Regions from separate parts of the Paenibacillus sp. FSL M7-0802 genome, predicted to be linked through region 1. Evidence: riboswitches for the same ligand, from Rfam matches in the RefSeq annotation. Region 1 holds a riboswitch; each other region holds the start of a gene.
The links. A riboswitch is a leader RNA that binds a small molecule or an ion and turns the genes downstream of it on or off. The one in region 1 is predicted to bind glycine.
Positions count from the first base shown of each region.

Region 2: linked by a shared signal. The riboswitch ahead of gcvT (glycine cleavage system aminomethyltransferase GcvT) and the one ahead of sdaAB (L-serine ammonia-lyase, iron-sulfur-dependent subunit beta) in region 1 are both predicted to bind glycine.
Region 3: linked by a shared signal. The riboswitch ahead of MHB54_RS19415 (alanine/glycine:cation symporter family protein) and the one ahead of sdaAB (L-serine ammonia-lyase, iron-sulfur-dependent subunit beta) in region 1 are both predicted to bind glycine.

Region 1 covers NZ_JBBOSD010000001.1:2,326,707-2,334,903, reverse strand. The annotation lists gene MHB54_RS10910 (Ig-like domain-containing protein) at 1-313, shown strand, start outside; gene sdaAA (L-serine ammonia-lyase, iron-sulfur-dependent, subunit alpha) at 384-1,283, opposite strand; gene sdaAB (L-serine ammonia-lyase, iron-sulfur-dependent subunit beta) at 1,273-1,962, opposite strand; glycine riboswitch at 2,172-2,287, opposite strand; gene MHB54_RS10895 (DUF6359 domain-containing protein) at 2,502-4,091, shown strand; gene MHB54_RS10890 (ABC transporter ATP-binding protein) at 4,417-5,448, shown strand; gene MHB54_RS10885 (ABC transporter ATP-binding protein) at 5,426-6,352, shown strand; gene opp4B (oligopeptide ABC transporter permease) at 6,366-7,334, shown strand; gene MHB54_RS10875 (ABC transporter permease) at 7,363-8,197, shown strand, end outside.
Region 2 covers NZ_JBBOSD010000001.1:4,377,721-4,385,917, reverse strand. The annotation lists gene MHB54_RS20210 (PTS mannitol transporter subunit IICB) at 1-1,065, opposite strand, end outside; gene gcvH (glycine cleavage system protein GcvH) at 1,443-1,841, opposite strand; glycine riboswitch at 2,235-2,333, shown strand; gene gcvT (glycine cleavage system aminomethyltransferase GcvT) at 2,511-3,611, shown strand; gene gcvPA (aminomethyl-transferring glycine dehydrogenase subunit GcvPA) at 3,740-5,095, shown strand; gene gcvPB (aminomethyl-transferring glycine dehydrogenase subunit GcvPB) at 5,092-6,588, shown strand; gene ptsP (phosphoenolpyruvate--protein phosphotransferase) at 6,708-8,197, opposite strand, start outside.
Region 3 covers NZ_JBBOSD010000001.1:4,204,327-4,212,523, forward strand. The annotation lists gene MHB54_RS19395 (beta-glucoside-specific PTS transporter subunit IIABC) at 1-1,747, opposite strand, end outside; gene licT (BglG family transcription antiterminator LicT) at 1,978-2,820, opposite strand; gene MHB54_RS19405 (LacI family DNA-binding transcriptional regulator) at 3,054-4,025, opposite strand; gene MHB54_RS19410 (glycoside hydrolase family 1 protein) at 4,239-5,696, shown strand; glycine riboswitch at 5,869-5,945, shown strand; glycine riboswitch at 5,964-6,058, shown strand; gene MHB54_RS19415 (alanine/glycine:cation symporter family protein) at 6,218-7,636, shown strand; gene MHB54_RS19420 (iron-containing alcohol dehydrogenase) at 7,694-8,197, opposite strand, start outside.

The DNA of each region.
Region 1 (8,197 bases):
TAAAGCTAACATTCAGGCGAAGTTTGGCGGGAAGGTAATCAGCGTACCCGTGGATGTTGATACGCTTAAATATCTGCAAACAGACGAAGTTGCTTTGAATTTGAAGGCAGGACAGCTGGCCAAGGTTACGGCTACAGCCACGTATAAGGATGAGTCGGAGAAGGATGTTTCCAAACCGGCTGTCTGGTCCTCGTCCAGAATTGTTGTTGCGACCGTCAAAGACGGTAACATTAAGGCACAGGGCAAGGGCAAAGCAGTAATTACTGTGAAATATGCAGGTAAAATGACGAAGATACAGGTAACCGTTCAGTAAAAAAGAGAGCAAGCATACGTCCAAGGACGACATGCTTGCTCTTTTTTTTAAGGAGGCTACCGCTTATAAATTATGACTTATCCTTCTTGGTCGGTGTGTTGCGTGTAAGTGATTCAGTCAAACGCTTGCCAGTCGGCGTCTGGGCCAAGCCGCCTTTGGCGGTCTCGCGGTGCTTCGACGGCATCGCACTGCCGACTTCAAGCATCACGTCAATGACTTCGTCAGACGGAATAGCGCTGCGCACACCCGCCAAAGCCATATCCGCTGCGGCAAGCGCAGTCACGGCTCCCAGCCCGTTGCGCACGATGCACGGAATCTCCACGAGTCCGGCGACGGGATCGCAAATCAGGCCGAGCGTGTTCTTAAGAGCGAGGCCCACGGCGTGAACAGCCTGTTCAGGCGTACCACCACGCAGCTCGACCATAGCGCCAGCAGCCATCCCGATAGCTGAACCAATCTCAGCCTGACAGCCTCCCTCCGCGCCAGAAATGAAGGAGTTGTTGGCGATCACGTAGCCAATGGCTCCAGCGGCGAACAGGCCGTTCACCATATGCTCATCATCCCAGCCGAACCGCTCCTGCGCACTGATGAACACACCAGGGATAACCCCACATGAGCCTGCGGTAGGCGTGGCGACAATGCGACCCATGGATGCATTAACCTCCGACACGGAGAGGGCATAAGCCATGGCGAGCGCGGAGGCATCACCGGAGCAGGTTTCCCCTGACCGCAGATACTCGGCTAGGCGCTTGCCGTCACCGCCTGTCAATCCACTGCGGGATACGGTGTCTTGTGTTTGACCGCGATGAACGGCTTCCTTCATGACTTCATAATAATCAGACATTTGGCGAAAGATTTCTTCCTCCGTTGTATTCGTCTCTTGTACCTGCTCTTGAATCATCAAGCGGCCAATTGTGGTGGATTCTTCAGCGCATAAAGCGCTGATTTCATGCAGATGGCTAAACCGCATCGGATTCAGCTCCTTTTTTCAAATTAATCATCTTAATTTCATACATATGAGGTAAAGAACGCAGTTCCGCAATCAGTTCAGCTGGAGCAGAACTGTCCGTTTCAATGGCGGTGAGTGCTTCACCATCCCGGCCTTTGCGATCTACGTGCATATAGGCAATGTTAATGTGGGCCGCGCCCAGCGCTGAAGTTATCGCGCCCAATGTACCGGGCTTATCCGAGTGGAGAAGCACCAGCGTAGGCAGCTCCCCGGTCAGATTGACCCGGAATTCGTTAAGCTGCTGGACATGGATGCTGCCGCCGCCGATGGAGGAGCCCAACAGTGTGCGCTGATCCTCGCCCTTCCACAGCTCGAAACGGACAGTGTTCGGATGAGGCGCGGGGAGTCCGCTGACGGCGAATTCCACGGCCATCCCGGCTTGCTCTGCCCATTGCTCGGCATCCGGAATCCGGTGATCGTCCGTATCGTAATTAAGCAGCCCTGCGATGAGCGCCAGGTCTGTACCGTGTCCTTTATACGTGTCGGCAAAGGAGCCGTACAGCGTCATGCGGGCACGGTCAGGCTGCGTCCCGAGCCAGTGCCGGGCAACGCGTGCAAGCCGCACCGCGCCTGCGGTGTGTGAACTGGAAGGTCCGGTCATGGCCGGACCGATAATAGAAAATACATCTTTGAAACGCATGGTGTGGCCCCCTGTATGTTCTAATACCATACTATATGGTATTTCCGCGTCTTTGCGCGGTTAACGGTTCCTAATGCTGACGCACAATGTGAGCACAAAAAAGGACAGGATAAGGAAGTTTCCCTTATCTCTGTCCTCGTTACCTGAGAGTTTCGTGCGGTGTTCTTACCGCCTTACCCCTTGGGTGGCTTGCGCTCTCTCCAGAGTTGCGTCAGATGACGATACATGGACCTGAGAGATTATCCGTCAGCCGGGTGCTGACGTCTTGCTCCTTCGGTGCCGCCAGAGTGTAGGCTCCCTGGACAGACTCTCCCGTCATCTTCATTCGCGTATACCGTTCTACATGTCTTCCTTAGCGTAATGTATGCCGTGCTCGGTGTCAATCACAGGTTTAATTTTTACATAAACAGGTGCGTTTCCAATAAAAAAGATTAAAATTTACATAATTATGGATGAAACCAGGAAGGAATTAGAAGATTGGCGGCTAATCTGATAAAGGACAAGTATATTTATGGAAATCATAGGAGGGATATTGACGTATGGTAAAAGGCTTGCGATTCACAGGTTCACGCTTAAAAGGGATGTTGCATCTAGCAGCGATCGTATCACTGCTGATTGGGATCTTCGTTCCATTCGGTCAGGTCAAGGCGGAGGGAGCATTGACAGTAGCCGAAGCACTTCAGCGCCAAAGCAGTGGAGGTACGGTGACGGTGGAAGGTTACATCGTCGGACATGCTACCGGATCGAAAACGGCTAACTTTTCTTCCCCGTTCGCGAATGATTTTAACGTACTGATTGCCGATCAGGCAAATGAACGTAATACGTCTAATCTGTTGGATGTACAGCTGACTTCAGCGTACAGAGGGCAATATGGGCTATCAGGCCATCCTGAGCTGATCGGCAGCAAAATTCGTGTGACGGGTACACTCGGCGCCTACAATAATTTTGGTGGAGTGAAAAGCCCAAGCGCTGTTGAACTGGTGAGCGGAAGCGAGCCGGGGGAACCAGGCGAACCTGGCAACCCGGGTCAACCCGGTACTACACTGCCGGATGGAAAAGGCAAAAAGGTGCTGTTCGATAATACGCACGCACAGACCGCTGGTGCAGCAGATTGGGTCATTGAAGGCGCCTTCTCCGACTTTGCCAATGGACTGCGTAATGTAGGCTTTACGGTAGACCAATTGAATCGTCCCATTCCTTTTACTTATGGAGAGCAGGCTATAACATATGATAAGTTGCGCCAATATGATGTGTTCATTATTGGTGAAGCGAATGTTGCCTTTAAGGCATCCGAGCAGGCTGCCCTGCTGCAATACGTGAATAGCGGGGGGAGCGTCTTCTTCATCTCCGATCATTATAATGCGGACCGTAACAAAAACCGTTGGGATTCCTCCGAGGTTATGAATGGTTACCGTCGTGGAGCCTATACTAATCCGGCCAAGGGCATGACTGCAGAAGAAGCTGCATCACCGGCGATGCAAGGATTAACAAGCTCCGATTGGCTGGCGACCAACTTTGGCGTTCGTTTCCGTTACAATGCGCTCGGTGACGTGAATGCTACCGACATTGTAGCCGCAGATCAATCTTTCGGCATTACCAAGGGTGTGCGCTCGATTGCAATGCATGCAGGATCTACGCTGGCTATTATGGATCCTACCAAGGCTAAAGGCATTGCTTATATCCCTTCAGGCACGAAAAAATGGGGTAATGCGGTAGACCAGGGAGTTTATAACGGCGGGGGCCGTGCGGAAGGACCTTATGCTGCTATTTCCAAGGTAGGTCAAGGCAAGGCAGCGTTCATCGGTGATTCTTCCCCTGTAGAAGATGCTACACCGAAATATGTGCGTGAGGAAAACGGACAGTCGAAGAAGACATATGATGGTTTCAAGGAAGTGGATGATTCCACCTTCCTGGTGCAAACGGTCCAATGGCTTGCATGGAAGCAGGACTATTCGAAATTGTCTGATGTGGCAGGTTTGACTCTGGATCAACCCACGAAGCTTCTGCCATTCGAGGAGCCTGCGGCTTCTACGGAACCGCAGGCTGAGCCTTGGTCTGCTCCGGCAGCAGGCTACAAATGGTACGATCCTAGAACGTTCAAGTCTGGCTCCTATGGAGCGGCTTCATAATTATCGCCAGAAGCTCAATGTGAGCTGGTATTAGTTAGTCGTTTGATCCCTGCAGAGGGATCAGGCGACTTTTTTTGTGATGAAAATTAACCTGTGGTTGGTTATTTCATTACATTTTGTGCCAGAAAGGCCGCGCTACTGCTGGATCATTGATTTTTTAAATGATGTTGATAGCATAATCTTAATTGATATATCCATATACTGGTGATAGGATGTATTCAAATTATTCCGACAAAAACGGTATGTAATGTTCATGAGAGGTTTTAAACATCAAACATGGTGAGAATAAGCGGGACAAGACCATGGAGAATGGAGGAAGCGCGCATTGAATACCGGACCCGTGTTGGAAATTAAAGGATTATCCGTATCTTTTCGCATCAAGGATCAATATCACCCCGCAGTCGACCATCTGGATCTGACGGTCAACCCCAATGAAGTGCTGGCTGTAGTCGGAGAATCCGGCTGTGGCAAAAGCGCGCTGGCGCTTTCGATCGCACAACTGCATGACATGGAACGCACGCGTGTAGAGGGAGAGGTCCTTTTTAAAGGCACGGACCTGAACCGTCTTTCTTCAGGGCAAATGAATAAAATCCGCGGAGCGGGCATTGGCATGATCTTTCAGGACCCGCTGACAGCACTCAACCCGTTAATGAGCATTGGTAAGCAGATTGAGGAAAATCTTGATTATCATACGTCACTATCTACGAAGCAAAAAAGGGAACGTGTGCTGGAGCTGCTGGAAAGCGTAGATATACCGAATCCTGTGCGTGTGTATGAGCAGTATCCGCATGAACTGTCAGGAGGGATGCGTCAGCGTGTGATGATCGCGATTGCCATAGCTTGCCGACCTTCTCTTATTATCGCAGATGAACCAACTACTGCGCTCGATGTAACGATCCAATCGCAAATTCTCGACTTGCTCAAACAGCTTCAACAGGAGAGTGGGAGCGGAATTATCTTGATTACGCATGATCTTGGTGTTGTGGCAGAAGTAGCCGACCGCGTGGTGGTCATGTATGCCGGAGAAATCGTGGAGAGCGCTGATGTTTTTGAATTATTCAGGCATCCACAGCATCCGTACACGCGTTCTTTGCTTGCTTCCATGCCGGGATCGCATACCAAGGGGGAATCACTGCATGTCATCGGCGGCATTGTTCCCTCATTACAAGATATTCCCCGCAATAGCTGTCGCTTTGCCCCGCGTATTCCCTGGATTCAGCAGGGAGTGCATGAAGACCATCCCCAACTAAATGAAATTTCCCCTGGACATTGGGTCCGTTGTACATGTTACCAGCATTTTCATTTTGAAGACGAGGCAAAGGGGGAAGCTGCTCATGGCACTACTGGAGTTAAATGATTTGAGGGTCCACTATCCGGTGCGCGGTGGTTTCTTCCAGCGTGTTATCGATCAGGTGAAAGCAGTGGATGGCGTGTCGATCAGCATTGAGGCAGGCCAGACATACGGGCTGGTGGGAGAATCCGGCTGTGGAAAAACGACGACAGGCAGGACGATCATCGGTCTAAATAAGCTGACGAGCGGACGGATTCTTTTTAAGGGAAAGGACCTTGCGGCTCTGAGCCGTAACAACCGTCATCCGCTGCGTAGAGACATTCAGATGATTTTTCAGGACCCCTACTCTTCGCTCAACCCGCGCAAGCGCGTATTGGATGTCATTGCTGAACCGCTGCGAAATTTTGAAAGGCTGAGCAGTGAGGAGGAACGGAGGAAAGTACAGACGTTGCTGGAAAAGGTCGGCTTGAACGCCGATGCAGCCTACAAATATCCGCATGAATTTTCCGGGGGGCAACGGCAACGGATCGGGATCGCGCGTGCGCTGACATTAAACCCCAAGCTGATCATTGCTGATGAGCCGGTGTCGGCACTGGACGTTTCCGTGCAGGCACAGGTGCTGAATTTTATGAAGGATGTGCAACGGGAATTTAATTTGACGTATTTGTTCATCAGTCATGACTTGGGTATTATCCGCCATATGTGCGACCAAATCGGTATTATGTATCGAGGCCGTCTAGTGGAGCAGGGGAGCGAGCAAGACATTTATGAGCGTCCACAGCATCTGTATACCCAGCGCCTCATTGCAACCATTCCCAATATTGATCCTACAAAACGGCTGGAAAATGCCCAAAAAAGGCGAATGCTCTTATCCTCCTACAAAACAGAGCTGCCCAAACATCTAGACGTGAGTGGAAAGCCGTTTGCACTAAAATCAGTAAGTCCATCCCATCAAGTCGCGCTACCATAAGGGGGGTACAGAAATGTGGAAATTTACACTGCGTCGGCTGCTGGTTATGATCCCTCAACTTTTTGCACTGAGCGTGCTTATATTTTTCCTGGCTAAGGCTATGCCGGGGGATGCACTGACAGGACTTATTACTTCGACACCCAATCTGAATCCGGCCGTACTGGAAGAACAGCGACAAAGACTGGGACTGAATGACCCGGTGTGGGTGCAGTATGGGAACTGGCTCGTCCAGCTTGCTCACGGGGATCTGGGCAAATCTTATGTACATAAAATTAGCGTTACCGATCTGATTGGCAGCCGTCTGGGAAACACGTTCTTTCTGGGCGTAGTAATTCTGGTTCTGACGTATCTGATCGCCATTCCGCTCGGCGTACTCAGCGGTCGTTATCAGCATAGTCTGCTGGACAAAACCGTAGTGGGCTATACCTATCTCAGCTTTGCCACACCTCTATTTATACTCGCGTTGTTGCTGCTGTACGTATTCGGATTCAGGCTCGGCTGGTTTCCAACCAGCGGCAGTGTGGATGTAGGCGTGGAGCCGGGGACATGGTCATATTACGTGAACAAGTCGTATCATCTCATTTTACCGGCGGTTACAGGCGCATTGCTCAGTACAACGGCTACGATTCAGTATTTGCGCAATGAGGTCATTGACACACGACTGAAGGATTTTGTGAAAACAGCGCGTTCCAAAGGGGTGCCCGAAGGTAAAATTTATTCCCGCCATATTTTCAAAAACTCTCTATTGCCGATTGCTGCCTTTTTGGGCTATGACCTGACGGGAGTAATTGCAGGTAACATTTTCCTTGAATCTATTTTTGGATACCCGGGGTTGGGCCAACTATTTCTCCAGTCCATCACTCAACGGGATTTTTCAGTCGTGAACGCACTGGTCATGGTCTCCGGCTTCTTGGCGCTATTAGGAACCCTTTTATCTGATGTCATCCTGAGCAAAGTCGATCCCCGCATTCGAATTGAATAGCGAACAAGTCTAGAGAAAGGGAGGGATTATGGTGTCTATACAGGTGGAGGAGGTCTTCACGCCGGAAATCATTCGTAAATCACCATCCAGTTGGTCTGTACTGCGTCGTGAGCTGGTGCGTGACAAAATGGCCTTGGTTTCCATTGGCTTTGTAATTCTGTTCTTGATCTTTATATATGCCTCTGTCCTGTTTGTAAATCAGGATGTAGTCACGACGGTGGATTTGGGCGCAATCCGTGAAGCTCCCGGCTCAGTGCATTGGCTGGGCACAGATCGAGCGGGCAGGGATATTTTTGGCCAGCTGGTCATTGGAGCCCGCAATTCCTTCACGATCGGCTTTACGATTACATTGTTATCTGCCGCTATTGGCTTAACGTTAGGTTTGCTGGCTGGTTTTTATGGGGGGCTGGTCGATAACATCATCATGCGGATCATTGATTTTATTCTGGTACTTCCATTTCTGATGTTGGTCATCGTATTTGTCAGCATTGTACCCAAAAGCGGCATAGGGTCCTTTATTTTTATCATGACCGCCTTTTTATGGATTGGAAAAGCACGTCTGATCCGGGCCAAGGTGTTGTCGGAGCGCGAACTGGATTATGTGCAGGCTTCCAAAACCCTTGGCACACCCAATTGGAAAATCATCTGGTTTGGCGTGCTGCCTAATCTTAGCTCGGTCGTGATCGTCAATCTGACCCTCAGCTTAGCGGGAAATATCGGGATTGAGACGGGGCTTTCTTATCTCGGTTTTGGCTTACCGGAATCTACGCCAAGCTTGGGTACACTGGTGAGTTATGCGAATGACCCGGATGTTTTGCAGAATAGTTGGTGGATGTGGTTGCCTGCCTCACTGCTTATTTTGG
Region 2 (8,197 bases), 2.1 Mb from region 1:
TTCCTCCAGCCCCTCTTCTTTTTGCTTACTAGTCTTGAGTAACACTGCGGCAACAGCAAAGGATACGACCGCAGCAGCGATCACCCCGCTCAGCATTGGCAAATATCCGCCTTTTGGCGTCATTAGAAAATAGGCGATGATGCTGCCCGGTGAAGGAGCAGCAACCAGTCCGGCACCTGTCAACATAAAACAGAAGGTTCCCACAACGCCCCCAGCTATAGCAGCAAGAATCAAAATCGGCTTCATCAAAATATAAGGGAAATAAATTTCATGAATCCCGCCGAAAAAATGAATGATGACCGCTCCAGGAGCCGATGACTTCGCAGAGCCTTTGCCGAACAGGCAGTAGGCTAGCAAAATACCGAGCCCCGGCCCAGGGTTGGATTCCAGCATAAACAGTACGGATTTTCCTGTTCTTGCAGCTTCCTCTAACGCAATCGGACTCAATACTCCGTGATTCAGCGCGTTGTTTAAAAATAATACTTTTCCGGGCTCAATAATGAGGTTGACAAGCGGCAATAGCCCTGCGTTCACGAGGAACTGTACCCCTGCCGACAACACTTGACTGATCATTTGTACAATCGGACCAATCGCCACATGGGCAAGCAGCGCTAGAATGGCACCGATAATTCCGGCCGAAAAGTTATTGACCAGCATTTCAAAGCCTGATCTGACTTTGCCTTCAATGGCCTTGTCGAACTTCTTCAATATCCACGCAGCCAGCGGACCAGCTACCATCGCGCCCAGGAACATCGGGATATCGGCTCCCACTATGACACCCATCGTCATAATGGCACCAATCACACCTCCACGCTGTCCGTGAATCATCGTGCCCCCTGTATAACCGATCAGTAACGGCAACAAATAATTTTTCATCGGGTCAACCAATTGTGCAAAACCTTCATTCGGGAACCATCCGGTCGGAATAAAGAGTGCCGTAATCAGCCCCCACGCAATAAATGCTCCCATATTGGGCATAACCATACCGCTAAGAAAACGGCCAAAACGCTGTACGGCGACACGAGTGCCTCCTTTTGAACTTGGCTTTGCGTCCAATGTACTCATATTCAAATCCTCCTTGTAGGTAAGCATCACTACCTTTTCTTAAAATTCATACTAAATGACAGCGCTATCTTCATCAACGAAATGAAAACGTACTTTCGTCATGAACGTTGATGACAACATTTAAATTTAAATTATCCGGGAAGGTATTATACCTGCATAATTCTTCTTAATATGACCTGTAGCTATAGAAATTAGTCGAAAAACCGTGCTGGATTATGTATGATTCTTATATGGGGACAACCCTCTAAATCAGAATAAAACACGTAATTACGTTTGCAAAAAGACAAAAAAATAGCCGCTACGTCAAATCATAGCGACTATTTTATACAAAAATCGAGCAGACAAATAACCCTCTTACTCCATACTACAATGCTCCATTATTGCTCATCGGAAATCAACTGCTCATACTGATCCGCAGACAGTAGCTTGCCCAAGGCTTCCTCCACATCTTTATCCATCTCTACTTCGATCATCCAACCTTTTTCATAGGGAGATTCATTCACTAGCTCAGGTGTACTTTCCAGCGTTTCATTCACTTTTAGTATGGTTCCCGTCACCGGAGCAAAAAGGTCGGATACTGTCTTCACCGATTCAATCGTACCGATCTCCGCTCCCTGCTCAATCGTTGCTCCCGCCTCAGGTAATTCTACAAAAACAATATCACCCAGTTGATGCTGTGCAAAGTCTGTAATACCAATTCGTACCGTTCCATTCTCTGTCCGCTGAACCCACTCATGTTCGTCTGTATACCAAAGTTGCTGCTTTACTTCACCCATTCTGTTCCCCTCACTTCCATATGAATAAAATCGCTTTTGCTCACTGTACTAGACAGGTTAAGATTATGACAACAAGAACACTCATGTCAATAATACTAACAAAAATACTTCATATCACCTCATATAGCGTACTATATAAAAATATGATAGCTTATAACAAACGCTTACATATCCTTATTTATATATTAAATGTTTTTTCTATTGTTTTTGATGACATTTTTATTGACATTTTGAATGAATTTGCGTATTAATGGGTTATAGCAAATGCTTTGGGAAACACCCCGACAACTGCAAACGCGGATGAACGCGGAGGGAGAGACTGCCAAAAAGATTCGCATAGCTGTTGCCGCTTGTGAGACATAAGTGCACGCGAATCGGATCAAGTTGTTATCTGCAAAGCCAGGTAATATACCGTTGATCCCGAAGGTAGCGCCGAAGGAGTAAACCTGCATTGCAGGTGAATCTCTCAGGCAAAAGGACCTCTGCCGGACGCATCTCTGGAGAGCATTCGCTATTGGAGCGGATCACCCAAGGGGAAACCCGGTACATACCGGGGTAACTTTCTGGTATCAAGGACAGAGCTGAAAAAAAGAGTGTAGACTGCCGTCTATACGTTTTTTTCGGCCTGTCTTTTTTGTTTAGCCGATCACACCGGATAGGAGTGGAATAATGACTAATTTGCGAAAAACACCGCTATATTCGTCCTACGGGACGCAGTCTGGGGTTCGTTGTATTGACTTTGGCGGCTGGGAGCTCCCGGTTCAGTTTAGCGGCATTCAAAAGGAGCATGAGGCCGTCCGGCAACGTGCGGGTTTATTCGATGTATCGCATATGGGCGAATTTTTGGTTGAAGGCAAAGAAGCCGAAGCTTTTCTGCAAAAGGTGACCACGAATGATGTCAGCCAGTTGGAACCAGGTCAGGCACAATATTCACTCCTGTGTTACCCCGATGGAGGGGTAGTAGACGACCTACTTGTTTACTGCAAAGGACCGGAACGCTACATGCTCGTTGTGAACGCATCCAACATCGATAAGGATTGGGATTGGCTAATGCGCCATATGCCTGCATCCGTTCACATGGAGAATGTGTCTGATGCGATAGCATTGCTAGCGTTGCAAGGACCGGAGGCAGCACGTATTGCCGCAGCCGTGGCAGATACGGACATTACGAATCTGGCATCTTTCCGCTTCCATGAGAATGTGCCATTGTTCGGAGCAAAAGCACTGGTCTCACGAACCGGATATACGGGCGAAGACGGTTTTGAATTTTATATACCTGCTGCGGAAGCACCAGCCGTATGGGAGGGTTTGCTTCGTTCCGGTGAGTCGTATGGGCTGATTCCCGCTGGACTTGGTGCTCGGGATACCCTACGCTTTGAGGCACGGTTGCCGCTATATGGTCAGGAGTTATCTGCCACGATTTCACCACTCGAAGCTGGTCTAGGTTTCTTCGTCAAGCTGAATAAAGGAGATTTTATCGGTAGAGAAGCACTGCAACGTCAGAAAGAACAAGGGATTCCTCGCAAATTGATCGGGCTGGAAATGATTGATCGCGGTATCCCACGCGCCCATTACCCGGTATTCGCAGAAGGACAACACATTGGTGAGGTCACAACGGGGACTCAGTCGCCCACCTTGAAGCGTAATCTGGGCCTCGCCTTGGTGGACAGTCGTTTTAGCGCCCTCTCCACACCGTTGGAGGTTGAGATTCGTGGCAAACGCCTGCGTGCCGAGGTGGTGGCAGCACCCTTTTATAAACGCCCGCGCTGATCTTAAACTCTTTTTATTTCTATAAAGCAAATATGTCAGATATGAACTTCTGGGTTTTTCATCTCACACACTTTTTTATTAGCTAATTTACGATCTAAAATCTTGCTTTTCGAAAGGAGTCAGAACCTATGAAGCAGCATCGTTATCTCCCTATGACTGAACAGGATCAAACCGAAATGCTGCGTGTGGTGGGTGTATCATCTATTGATGATTTATTCAGTGACATTCCAGAGGCCATTCGATATCAAGGGGAACTGCCTCTCTCTTCTCGACTCGATGAGAAAGCCTTAACCCGCCACTTGGCCGAGCTGGCCGGACACAACGCCAATACAGACACACATGCCAGCTTCCTTGGCGCAGGAATTTATGATCATCATATTCCGTCCGTCATCCAGCACATCACTTCACGCTCGGAATTCTATACAGCCTACACCCCCTATCAGCCGGAAGTAAGCCAAGGCGAGCTACAAGCCATTTTCGAGTTTCAGTCGTATATTTGCGAATTGACGGGCATGGCTGTAGCTAATGCCAGCATGTACGACGGAGCGACTGCACTGGCGGAAGCGGGCTCACTGTCCGCCGCAGCTACCCGCCGTAAACAGCTTATCGTATCAAGGTCCGTCCATCCGGAGGCACGTCAGGTATTGGCAGCCTATGCACGCGGATTGGATTTGGACATCGTGGAGATCGGCTGTTCGGACGGCGTAACGGATGCTGATGCGCTAGCGGCAGCCGTATCGGAACAGACCGCGGCTGTTTTGGTCCAAAGCCCCAACTTTTTCGGAGCCGTGGAAAACCTGAAGCCGATGGCTGACCTCATCCATGCGCACAAAGGTCTTTTGGTCGTCAGTGCCAATCCACTAGCACTTGGCTTGCTGGAAACACCCGGCAAACAGGGCGCGGATATTGTGGTAGGAGATGCGCAGCCACTTGGCATCTCCTCTTCTCTCGGCGGTCCGACCTGTGGATACTTTGCCGTTTCTCAGGCCCATATGCGCCGTATCCCCGGCCGTATTGTGGGTCAGACCACAGACCGCAACGGTAAACGCGGCTTCGTGCTGACCTTGCAAGCGCGGGAACAGCATATCCGCCGCGAAAAGGCCACCTCTAACATTTGCTCCAACCAAGCGTTGCTAGCTTTATCTGCATCTGTATACTTGTCTGTCATGGGTAGACAGGGGATCAAGGAAGTAGCCGAGCTAAATTTGCATAAAAGCCGTTATGCTTTAGAGCAATTGCTGAGCTTGAAGGGCGTAACTGCCTCGTTTAACGCACCAACCTTTAATGAGTTTGCCCTTAGACTGCCTGAGGGTACGGATATGAGCAAACTCCAGGCCGAGCTGCTAGCTGCTGGATTTATCGCTGGCTACGATTTGGGCCGGGACTATGAGGAACTTGCTGGTCACATGTTGATTGCCGTGACGGAGCAAAGGACCAAAGAAGAGATTGACCAATTTGTACACACCTTGGGGGGATTGCTATGACACACACCGGACAGGATCAGAAACAAGGGCTGTTGAAGGAACACGATCAAGCGCTCATTTTTGAATTGAGCCGTCCGGGTCGCATCGCCTATTCCCTTCCCGAGTGCGACGTTCCCCGTCGCCCGGTGGCAGAGCTTTTGCCAGATTATGCGCTGCGCAGCGAACCTGCGGCATTACCCGAGGTATACGAAGTAGACGTTATTCGGCATTATACTGCCTTGTCCCGGCGCAATTTCGGCGTGGACAACGGATTTTATCCGCTCGGCTCCTGTACGATGAAATACAATCCGAAAGTGAATGAGGATGTCGCCCGATATACAGGCTTCGCCAAAATCCATCCATATCAGCCCGAGGAGAGCATCCAGGGTGCCATGGAGCTGCTGTATACGCTCCAAAATGATTTGGCTGCGTTAACTGGCATGGATGCCGTCACGCTTCAGCCCGCCGCGGGCGCCCATGGCGAATGGACCGGGCTGATGATGATTCGCTCATACCACGAAGCACGTGGTGAGCGACGTACCAAGGTGCTCGTGCCGGATTCCTCGCACGGAACGAACCCCGCCAGCGCAACCGTCGCGGGCTTCGAAACAGTCACCCTTCCCTCCACCCCTGAGGGGCTGGTGGATCTGGATGCGTTACGTCAAGCCGTAGGCAACGACACCGCGGCGCTCATGCTGACCAATCCGAACACGCTTGGGCTGTTCGAGAAGCAAATCACTGACATTGCTGCCATCGTGCATGAAGCGGGTGGTCTGGTTTACTATGACGGGGCAAACTCCAACGCCATCATGGGGATTACCCGTCCCGGAGATATGGGCTTCGATGTAGTGCATCTCAATTTGCACAAAACGATGAGTACCCCGCACGGAGGCGGCGGCCCCGGCGCTGGGCCTGTCGGCGTAAAGCAACGGCTCATCCCTTATTTGCCCAAGCCGCTTGTCGTACGGGATCCGCAGGGGGTGTACCACTGGGACCGGGAACAGGGAGATTCTATTGGACGGGTTAAAGCCTTTTACGGTAACTTCGGTATTCTCGTTCGTGCCTATGCCTATATCCGTAGCTACGGTCCTGACGGCTTAAAGCGTGTATCGGAATGCGCTGTGCTCAATGCCAATTACATGATGCATCGGCTCGCTCCACATTTTGACCTGCCCTACCCTGGACATTGCAAACACGAATTTGTCATGTCAGGGCGAGGCTTGAAAAAATTTGGAGTGCGTACGCTTGATGTAGCCAAACGGCTGCTTGATTTCGGCTACCATCCGCCTACAATTTACTTCCCTCTGAATGTAGAGGAGTGCATCATGATCGAGCCCACGGAGACGGAAAGTAAGGAGACACTTGATGCTTTTGTTGACACTATGATTCATATTGCGCGGGAAGCAGAAGAGAACCCTGAGCTGGTGCTCAATGCACCATATACTACTCCAGTCACACGATTGGACGAAACTACCGCAGCTCGCAAACCTGTACTGAATTGCTCATGCAGTTAAAAACAAATTCTACTTAAAGCATGCAAAAAAGCCGGTATCTATTAGATACCGGCTGCTGTATGTACACAGCAATTTTTTTGTTGGAAAAAGATATAACCTTTGAAATGTAATACCCTTCCTTAACCTTCGATGCTTTGAACCAATTCAACAACCTGTTCTGCTGTTTGCATGTCCAGAGCTTTTGTAGCCAGTTTTTCCATGTCCGCACGGGACAACTTGGAGATTTGACTACGTGCTGGCAGAATGGAAGTTGCGCTCATACTGAACTCATCAAGTCCCAGACCCAGCAGCAACGGAATTGCTGTTGTATCTCCTGCCATTTCGCCACACATACCAACCCAACGTCCTTCACGGTGAGCGGCATCAATAACCATTTTCACCAGACGCAGAATGGATGGATTGTATGGTTGATACAGGTAAGAAACCCGCTCGTTCATGCGATCCGCTGCCATTGTGTATTGAATCAGATCGTTTGTACCGATACTGAAGAAATCCACTTCTTTTGCGAATTGGTCAGCCAATACCGCTGTAGAAGGAATTTCTACCATGATGCCCAGCTGAATTTCTTCAGATACGGATACACCCTCGGTTACCAACTTTTCCTTTTCTTCCAACAAAACAGCTTTAGCTTCACGGAATTCGTTCAGCGTAGCAATCATTGGGAACATGATGCGCAGGTTACCATGCACACTCGCACGCAACAAAGCACGCAATTGAGTGCGGAAAATATCCTGGCGATCCAGACACAGACGAATAGCACGGAATCCAAGGAACGGATTCATTTCTTTTGGCAGGTCCAGATAAGGAAGTTCTTTGTCGCCACCGATATCCAAAGTACGGACTACAACCGGTTTACCTTCCATTCTTTCCAGAACGGTTTTGTACGCCGTATACTGTACTTCTTCGGATGGAAGCTTATCGCGTCCCATGTACAAGAACTCCGTACGGTACAAGCCAACGCCTTCACCACCGTTGTCCAGAACACCAGCTACATCATTAGGCGTACCAATATTGGCTGCCAGTTCGACATGGACACCATCGACAGAAACCGTAGCTTCGCCGCGCAGCTTACGCCACTCTTCGCGTTGCTTGTCGTATGCCACCTGTTTAGCACGGTATTCCGCAACAATCTCTTCGGTAGGGTTCACGAATACGTGACCATCCAAACCATCAACGATAATCAAATCACCGCTTTTAGCTTGAGACAATATATTTTTCGTTCCCACAACTGCAGGAATTTCAAGTGAGCGAGCCATAATAGCCGAATGCGAAGTACGTCCGCCGATGTTCGTTGCAAAACCTTTAACAAATTCACGGTTCAGCTGAGCTGTGTCGGAAGGTGTCAAATCTTCTGCAAGCACAATCGTTTCTTCGGCAATTTCTGCAGGACTAACAAAATGAACACCAAGCAGGTGATTCAGGATCCGCTTGGTTACGTCACGCATGTCCGATGCGCGTTCTTGCAAATAGGCACTTTTCATGTTTTCAAACATGGAAATGAACTGTGTAGCTACTTCATTCAAAGCATAGTCAGCATTAAGCTGCTCGTCTCTGATTTTAGCTTTAACCGGATCGATCAATTCAGGATCATTCAGGATGAGCAGGTGAG
Region 3 (8,197 bases), 1.9 Mb from region 1:
TATAGCCTGCCGCCTTAATTTGCTCGATATCAAATTCAAGCAACAGTTGTCCTTGCTTAACTATATCGCCTTCCTTGACGCGCTTGTCAAAGAATTGTCCTTTCAGCTTCACTGTATTAACACCCACGTGAATCAGAATTTCTGCTCCGTCATTGGAAGTAATACCGATGGCATGTCCGGTCGGGAATACTGTCGTAATCGTTCCATTGACAGGAGATGTCAGCACACCCTCTGTAGGATCAATTAGGATTCCTTTCCCCATAGCACCTGAAGCAAAAGCAACATCAGAAGATTGATCCAAAGGCAATACTTTACCTTGCAGTGGGCTTACGAGAATTTCTTTCTCGATTGCCACTTCTTTCTTTACGGGTGCAGCTTCTGTTTTTGCAGTTTCTTCTTTTGGATCATCAAAGCCCAAAATCATAACCAATACAACTGCAAGTACAAAGGCAACAAGCAAACCGATGACTACCCACAAGAATCCAGGTCCGAAATAAGTCGGCAACGCCAGTAGACCCGGTAATGCAAAGGATTGTGCGTGCGCTCCGCCAGAAGCGATAATCGCCCCGCCGATTGCTCCGGAAATACAAGCATAAATGAACGGCTTTTTCAATTTCAAAGTTATTCCATAAATTGTTGGTTCTGTAATCCCAAAAATAGCGGCCAGCGTAGAGGAACCTGCCAAAGCCTTCATCTGAGTGTTCCGGGATTTCAGGAATACCCCCAATGTTGCACCAGCCTGAGAAAGTACGGCTGCTGTAAGCATCGGAAGCATCGTGTCATAGCCCAATGTTGCAATATTCGACAGCATGACTGGAACGAAGCCCCAGTGTACGCCGAAAATAACAAACACTTGCCAGAATGCCCCGGCAACAGCCCCGGCAATTAGTGGGCTTAAATTGTATACCCATGTAAAACCGTTTGCCAAGCCCTGACTGATCAGGTTACCTACTGGACCAAAGGCCAGAAATGTTAACGGAATAACGACCAGGAGCGAAAGCATCGGCACGATAATGTTTTTAACCGATTGATGGATAAAGGAATTGAACCAGCGCTCCACATAGGACTGAACCCAGACCGCGAGAATAATTGGAATGACACTGGAACTGTAATTAATCAGAATGATCGGAATACCTAAAAACGCCAATCTTTCTGGGTTGCTTACCGCCGTTATAACTGCTGGATAGACCAGAGCTCCAGCGATTGCCACCGATACAAAGGTGTTTGTCTTAAATTTACGGGACGATGTAATAGCCAAAAACACAGGTAGAAAATAGAAAACACTGTCGGAAGCTGCACTTAGGATCAGGTACGTACCGCTTTTATCATTAATCCATTGAAAAGATAAAATTAACGCCAGTAGCCCTTTAAGCAAACCTGCCCCGGCAAGAGCACCAAGAATGGGAGAAAAAATGCTGGAAATGATATCGACCGCTTTGCCAAGAAAATTCGTTTTTTCGGAAGATTCTTCTTTTTTGGCATTAGGATTGTCTGCATCCTGCAAATTCGTTTCTGCCATCATATGCTCAAACACTTGACCTACATTGTTACCGATGACCACTTGAAACTGGCCGCTGCTTTCCACTACTGTAATGACACCAGGGGTTGCTTCCAGTGCGGCTTTGTCTGCTTTTGTACGATCATTTAATTTAAATCTCAAGCGTGTAGCGCAATGGAATACCGAATTGACATTCTCTTCGCCACCAACGAGGGTCACTATTTTTTTAGATAGTTCTTTATCACTCATGTTCAGAACTCCTTATGGGTTATTCTTGCTACTGATAGGATTTACTGTTTACATCTGTTGCTAAGATGCGCCGGCGTGCACCTTTTTAAACTTGTAAACAAGAAAAACCTAAACTCGTGGTGAAAACTACGCACTCTCCTATAGAGGAACGTCGATTTCACCATCAGTTTAGGTTTTGCCTGCCTTACCAGTCACAATCCATGAACGATGAGGATATGAAGTTGTTAATCTTATATGTTATTACGCTCAGTTACCCGATGAATATGGATAGTTAGATATACGTATTCATCCTTGCTTAAATATTGATCGTATGTTTTTTCCAGATACTCATTAATCTTTTGGGCACAAGCAAAAGCTTCGGTATACGTCTGCTTCACCTGGTTGTACAAAAATTCTTCACCACTGTGAATGACTTCTTTGCGAATCACTCGCATCGCAAAATATTGCAAATGTGTCAAAAATCTCGAATAGCTAAAAGAAGACTCATCCAGCACAATTCCGTAATGATACGTAATAATGTTCAATATATGTTGGACAATCTCAGTCATTTTCAGTGTAGATTTCATTTCGTTACCGTCGATCCGTGCATTCACCATATGCAATGCAATAAATCCTGCTTCATCTTCGCCCAATTTTACTCCGAGCGTATTTTCAATTTTTTGAAGAGCATCCAGTCCAACTGCAAATTCTTTTTTGTAGAAGCGTTTAATTTCATACAGCATCGCGTTTTGGAGTGCCAGTCCTTTTTCTTGCCGTTGTATGGCAAAATGAATATGGTCGGTCAACGTTAAATAAATATTATCGCTTAACTCCGTATCCAGTACTTCCGTTGCATGCTTTACGATTTCACTCACGACCTCCAGATGAGACACTGGAATATCGTTCAGCAGCTCAGTTAGTTTAGCCGTGAACTCGTTTTCATTTAACATGAAAATCTTATCTATTTTATCATCATCGACTTGATCGCCAGCCACCTTTTTGAAGGAAATACCTCTTCCCATCACGATGACCTCTTTGCCTTTATCGTTTTTAGTCAATAGGACGTTGTTATTGAGCACCTTCTCAATAATCATTGAAGTTCCCCCTCCCATCCTTTACCAATAAAAAATGCCTAAGCACAATTCAACACTATTGTTAGCAATAGCACTCAATTGAACTCAGGCATTGCCCGCATCACCGGTCACAATCCTTCGATATAGTGCTATTGTAGCACAAAAAAAAGCGATTTCAACATATTTTATTCTGATTCGACAAAAAATATTTCATATCAAGGCCCTTTTGCCTAATTTGCAACTAAATCGTTACCTTACGTGGTCGTACGTTCAATGAGGCAGTACTCTAGCGAATGAAGCTCCATTTGGCGTCCAATCAGCTGAGGGGAAAGCATGAAAAAAGCATTTTGTGCTTGAGCCATGATGGGATTTTGAATCGTTGTAATCCCCATCGTATGCGCCAGCTCCGTGTTATCGAATCCGACAATCGCCAGATCTTCCGGTACGTTCAGCCGTTGTCTGCGTGCTTCGCAGAGAATGCCCACTGCTACATAATCGTTAGCACATAAAATAGCCTCTGGGAATTCTTCCCGACGCTGTAACAAATCCCGTACGACCTGTTCGCCATCACGGATATTATAAATAGAAGAGTGATTCCAGTGTTGCAACACTGGCAGATTGTGCTCACTCATGATCTGTTCGTAGGCTCGTTGTCTGCTATGGGTATTGATGCTGCTCGGACGACCAAAAGCATTGGCTATACGAGTATAGCCTTTTTGTATCAAATGTTTTAGCGCTAACATATATCCTTCATACTGATCCATAGCGACGGAGCGAATATCGGTATGCTCCATTCGTTGCCACGAAACGATCGGGCCATATTTGCAATAGGTACTCAAAAAATCAGTGTCATTCACGCAGGAAATGATGACCAGCGCATCGACTCTTTTTCTTTTTAAATCCTCAAAGGCTTGAAGCTCTTTCTTTTTGTCTTCTCCCGAAGTATAAATAATGGTTTGGAATTCATACTGGCCGGCTACTTCCACAAAGCTGTCCAGAAAAGCGAGAACAATTTCATTAATAGTTGAAGTAATGATACCGATCTGAAGCGTCTGACCCTTGGATAGAGAAATGGCATTCCGATTAGGAACATAATCCAATTCCTGCATGATTTTCAAAATCTTAGTTCTTGTTTCGTGACTGACATGGGGTGACTGATTTAATACTCTGGATACCGTAGCTTTGGAAAAGCCCGCCAGTTTTGCAATTTGATCAAGATTCGACATGATGCTTCTCCTCACATAAGAAAAAAATACTTGACATGAAACGCGTTACAACGATTAGGATGCTTATGAAGGCATTACGTCTATTTTAAAGCATCTGTCAATCCTTTTCAAAGGAAGAACGGTTACCGTTAGGTATTGATTCACATTTGCAGCACTTGATGGGATTACTTGACCAAAGTAAAAATCTTAAATACGGAAAGAGGTTTTTATACCATGACGAAGACGCTAAAAGGATTTCCGAAAAACTTCTTGTGGGGCGGGGCAACCGCAGCCAACCAATTGGAAGGTGCTTTTGACGTAGATGGAAAAGGATTGTCCAGTGCGGACATGGTTGCCTATGTACCCAAAGCAGAGCGCAAGAACGATCATGCTATGGAGATTTCGTCCGAGCGACTCGAAGACATTTTGGCAGGCAAAGTCAATGCCCGTTTTCCAAAACGTGAAGGTGTGGACTTCTTCCACCACTACAAAGAAGATATTGCATTGTTCGCGGAAATGGGCTTTAAGGTATTTCGTATGTCCATCAACTGGTCGCGGATTTTCCCAAATGGCTATGATGCCGAGCCGAATGAAGCGGGACTGCAATTCTACGACAATGTATTTGATGAGCTGCGCAAATATGGTATTGAACCGCTGGTAACATTGTCACATTATGAGACACCGCTGGGTTTGACTCAGAAGTATAATGGCTGGCTGGGTCGTGAAGTTATACAGCACTACGTAAATTATGCCGAAACTGTGTTCACGCGTTATAAGGATAAAGTAAAATACTGGCTGACCTTTAATGAAATCAATGTAATGACCATGAGTCCGTTTACTGGTGGCGGGGTGGTCATTGACCGCGTAGAAAACAAGCAGCAAGCGATATACCAAGCACTGCATCATCAATTTGTAGCTAGTGCACTGGCGACAAAACGAGGACATGAGATCATCCCGGGCTCTCAAATCGGCTGTATGCTGGCTCGTTTGGAAAGCTACCCACATACGTGTAACCCAGAGGATATACTGAAAGCCCAGCATGAAAATCAGATGAACCTGTTCTTTACGGATGTGCATGCCCGTGGGGAATATTCCAACTACATGAATCGTTATTTTGAAGAAAATAATGTTGTTATACACACAGAACCAGGCGATGCCGAAATTTTAAAAAATAACACGGTCGATTATATCTCATTCAGCTACTACATGACCTTGACCGTATCTGCAGGTCCAGAAGGCGAGAAAGCAGCAGGAAACCTGATTGGCGGCGTGAAAAATCCATATTTACAGTCCTCTGACTGGGGATGGCAGATCGATCCGATCGGCCTGCGTGTTACGCTGAACACGTTTTATGACCGCTACCAAAAGCCGCTGTTCATCGTGGAAAATGGTTTGGGTGCGTATGATAAGGTGGAAGAAGACGGTTCTGTGCATGACACATATCGTATTGATTACTTGCGTCAGCATATTGTTCAGATGAAGGAAGCGATTGCCGACGGTGTTGATCTGATTGGTTACACCAGCTGGGGTCCTATCGACCTTGTGAGCATGTCTACTTCCGAAATGTCCAAGCGCTACGGATTTATTTACGTCGATCTGGATGATGACGGTAACGGAACGCTCAAACGCTCCAAAAAGGACTCATTTAACTGGTATAAAAATGTGATAGCAACCAATGGTGAAGAATTGTAATTCCAAATTTTCTCGGGCGGGTATAGCAGAGGACATCCTAAGGATGCAATCTGCTGTACCCGCTTTTTTGATAGACATAATAATAATATTTATTTCAGAGGGCTTCACAAACTTTTCACTTGTAATAAGCTGAAAGTTTTCTGTATAATAAATAAAAATTTCATATGTCTGGTTGATGTTTGCGGGAGATGGAACGAAAGTTCCGACCGAAGGGGCAAAACTCTCAGGTGCTTAGGCTGATTACAGCAACAAGCGGGGACCGTAAACGGACAGAACTCTGGAGAGACCCTTAATTGGGCGCCGAAGGTGCACCGCAGAGAACATCTGCTTAAACTCTCAGGCAAAAGGACAGAGACGCGAATAACCTGTGACAGGGAATGCCCTAGGCTTTTTTATAAGCTATTAGAGGCAGAAACCTGCGCAAGATGGTTGTATTTTTTCGTGCCTTTAACCTCTCCAGGAGTCGAATCAGCGGATTTGACTCTTTTTTGTTTTCTAATATGCTGGAGGAGCGGGTTGAAATGAATTTGGTACATGTGTTAGAAGCGATTAGCAGTTGGATATGGGGGGCGCCTCTCATCATTCTTGTCATGGGAACGGGGTTGTGGCTGACCATACGTTTGAAGATGCTGCAGGTATTCCGCCTGCCCCTGGCGATCAAGCTGATCGGTAAGGCCCCGAATGAAGGTAGCGGGGATGTAAGTAGTTTTGCGGCTTTGAGTACAGCGTTGGCGGCTACAGTTGGCACAGGAAGTATTGTCGGCGTAGCGACAGCCATTAAGCTGGGCGGGCCGGGTGCCTTGTTCTGGATGGTCGTTGCAGCCTTTTTTGGGATGGCGACGAAATATGCGGAAGGTGTACTTGCGGTAAAATACCGGGTGAAGGATCGGAATGGGCAATTTTCCGGCGGCCCGATGTATTATATTGAGAAAGGTCTGGGACGCCGTTTTAAACCGCTGGCGATGCTGTTTGCTTTTTCGGGCATGCTGGTAGCGTTGTTCGGGATTGGAACGTTTCCGCAGGTCAAAGCGATTGTATCTTCGACCGAAAACAGTTTTGGCGTTCCGCCCATTGTAACGGCACTGATTATTGCTATCCTTACAGGACTTGTTACTATTGGAGGACTCAAAAGCATTGCCAAGGTATCGACGAAGGTCGTTCCTTTTAAAACAGGCTTGTACGTACTGATCTGTCTCATCGTACTGATTCGGTTTGCTGACCAACTACCTGCCGCAATTGCGCTGGTGCTCCATTCGGCATTTTCAACTACATCTGCAACGGGCGGATTTGCCGGAGCTACGATTATGCTGGCGATGCGAAGTGGGGTAGCCAGAGGTATTTTTGCCAATGAGGCCGGATTGGGAAGCGCACCGATTGCAGCCGCAGCTGCCAAAACCAAATGGCCTGCGGAGCAAGGGCTAATTTCCATGACAGGCGTGTTTATTGATACGATGGTTATTTGTGTGATGACCGGGTTGACGCTACTGGTTAGTGGTGTGTGGAGCGGGCCTACCGATGCGGGCCTGATGACTCAGCAAGCATTTTCCAGCGCATTCCCGCTGGGGGCAGAACTGCTCACAATCATTCTGATTATGTTCGCGTTCACCACCATGCTCGGCTGGAACTATTACGGGGAACGCTGTGTTGAATATTTGCTTGGGGTCAAGTGGATTAAGCCATACCGCTATCTGTTCATCCTATTGGTTGCCGGGGGCGCGTTCATTAAACTGGATGCGATTTGGCTGCTGGCAGATATCTTTAACGCAATGATGGCTTTCCCGAACCTGATTGCCCTGCTCGGCTTATCAGGAATTGTAGTCGCAGAAACCCGAACTTATATGGATTCTCTGAATTCTAGTAAGAAAAAGGGCATTCTTGCAGGTGCCAGTGTAGGGGCAGCTATCCAAGTAGAAGAAAAAGGACAAACGGTTAATTCATAAATTCCAAAAGGGAGTGCCCTCAGTCATCACAGGCTTGAGGACACTCCCTTTTGAATGTTATAACGATGCGTGCAAAATAGCTGAAATATCTTCTTGATTCAGCTTTTTATAATTACCGAAGCCTCCGTATTCCATTTCACGGGCTGCAATGTTTGCGACATTTTCCAATTGCTCATCATTAATATTGTAATCGGCCAGGGTGGAAGGGGCACCGAGACTTGTCCAGAATGCACTCAGGCGATCAATCCCCTCCAAAGCAATTTCCTTATCCGTTTTACCAGTGGTATCTAAATCAAACATGCTGAGCATCAGCCGCTTCATGCGTGCAGCATCCTGATCCACCGTATGTCTCATCCAGTTGGGGAAGAGGATCGCCAGACCGCCAGCATGAGGAATATCATATACAGCGGATAATGCATGTTCAATCGTATGCGAAGCCCAGTCCCCGAAGTAGCCCATTTGTAGTGTTCCGTTAAGGGCAATCGTTCCGGCATATAAAATCGTTTCACGATGCTCGTAGTTGTGCAAATCTTCCAGCAGCTTAGGTGCAGTTTCGATCAC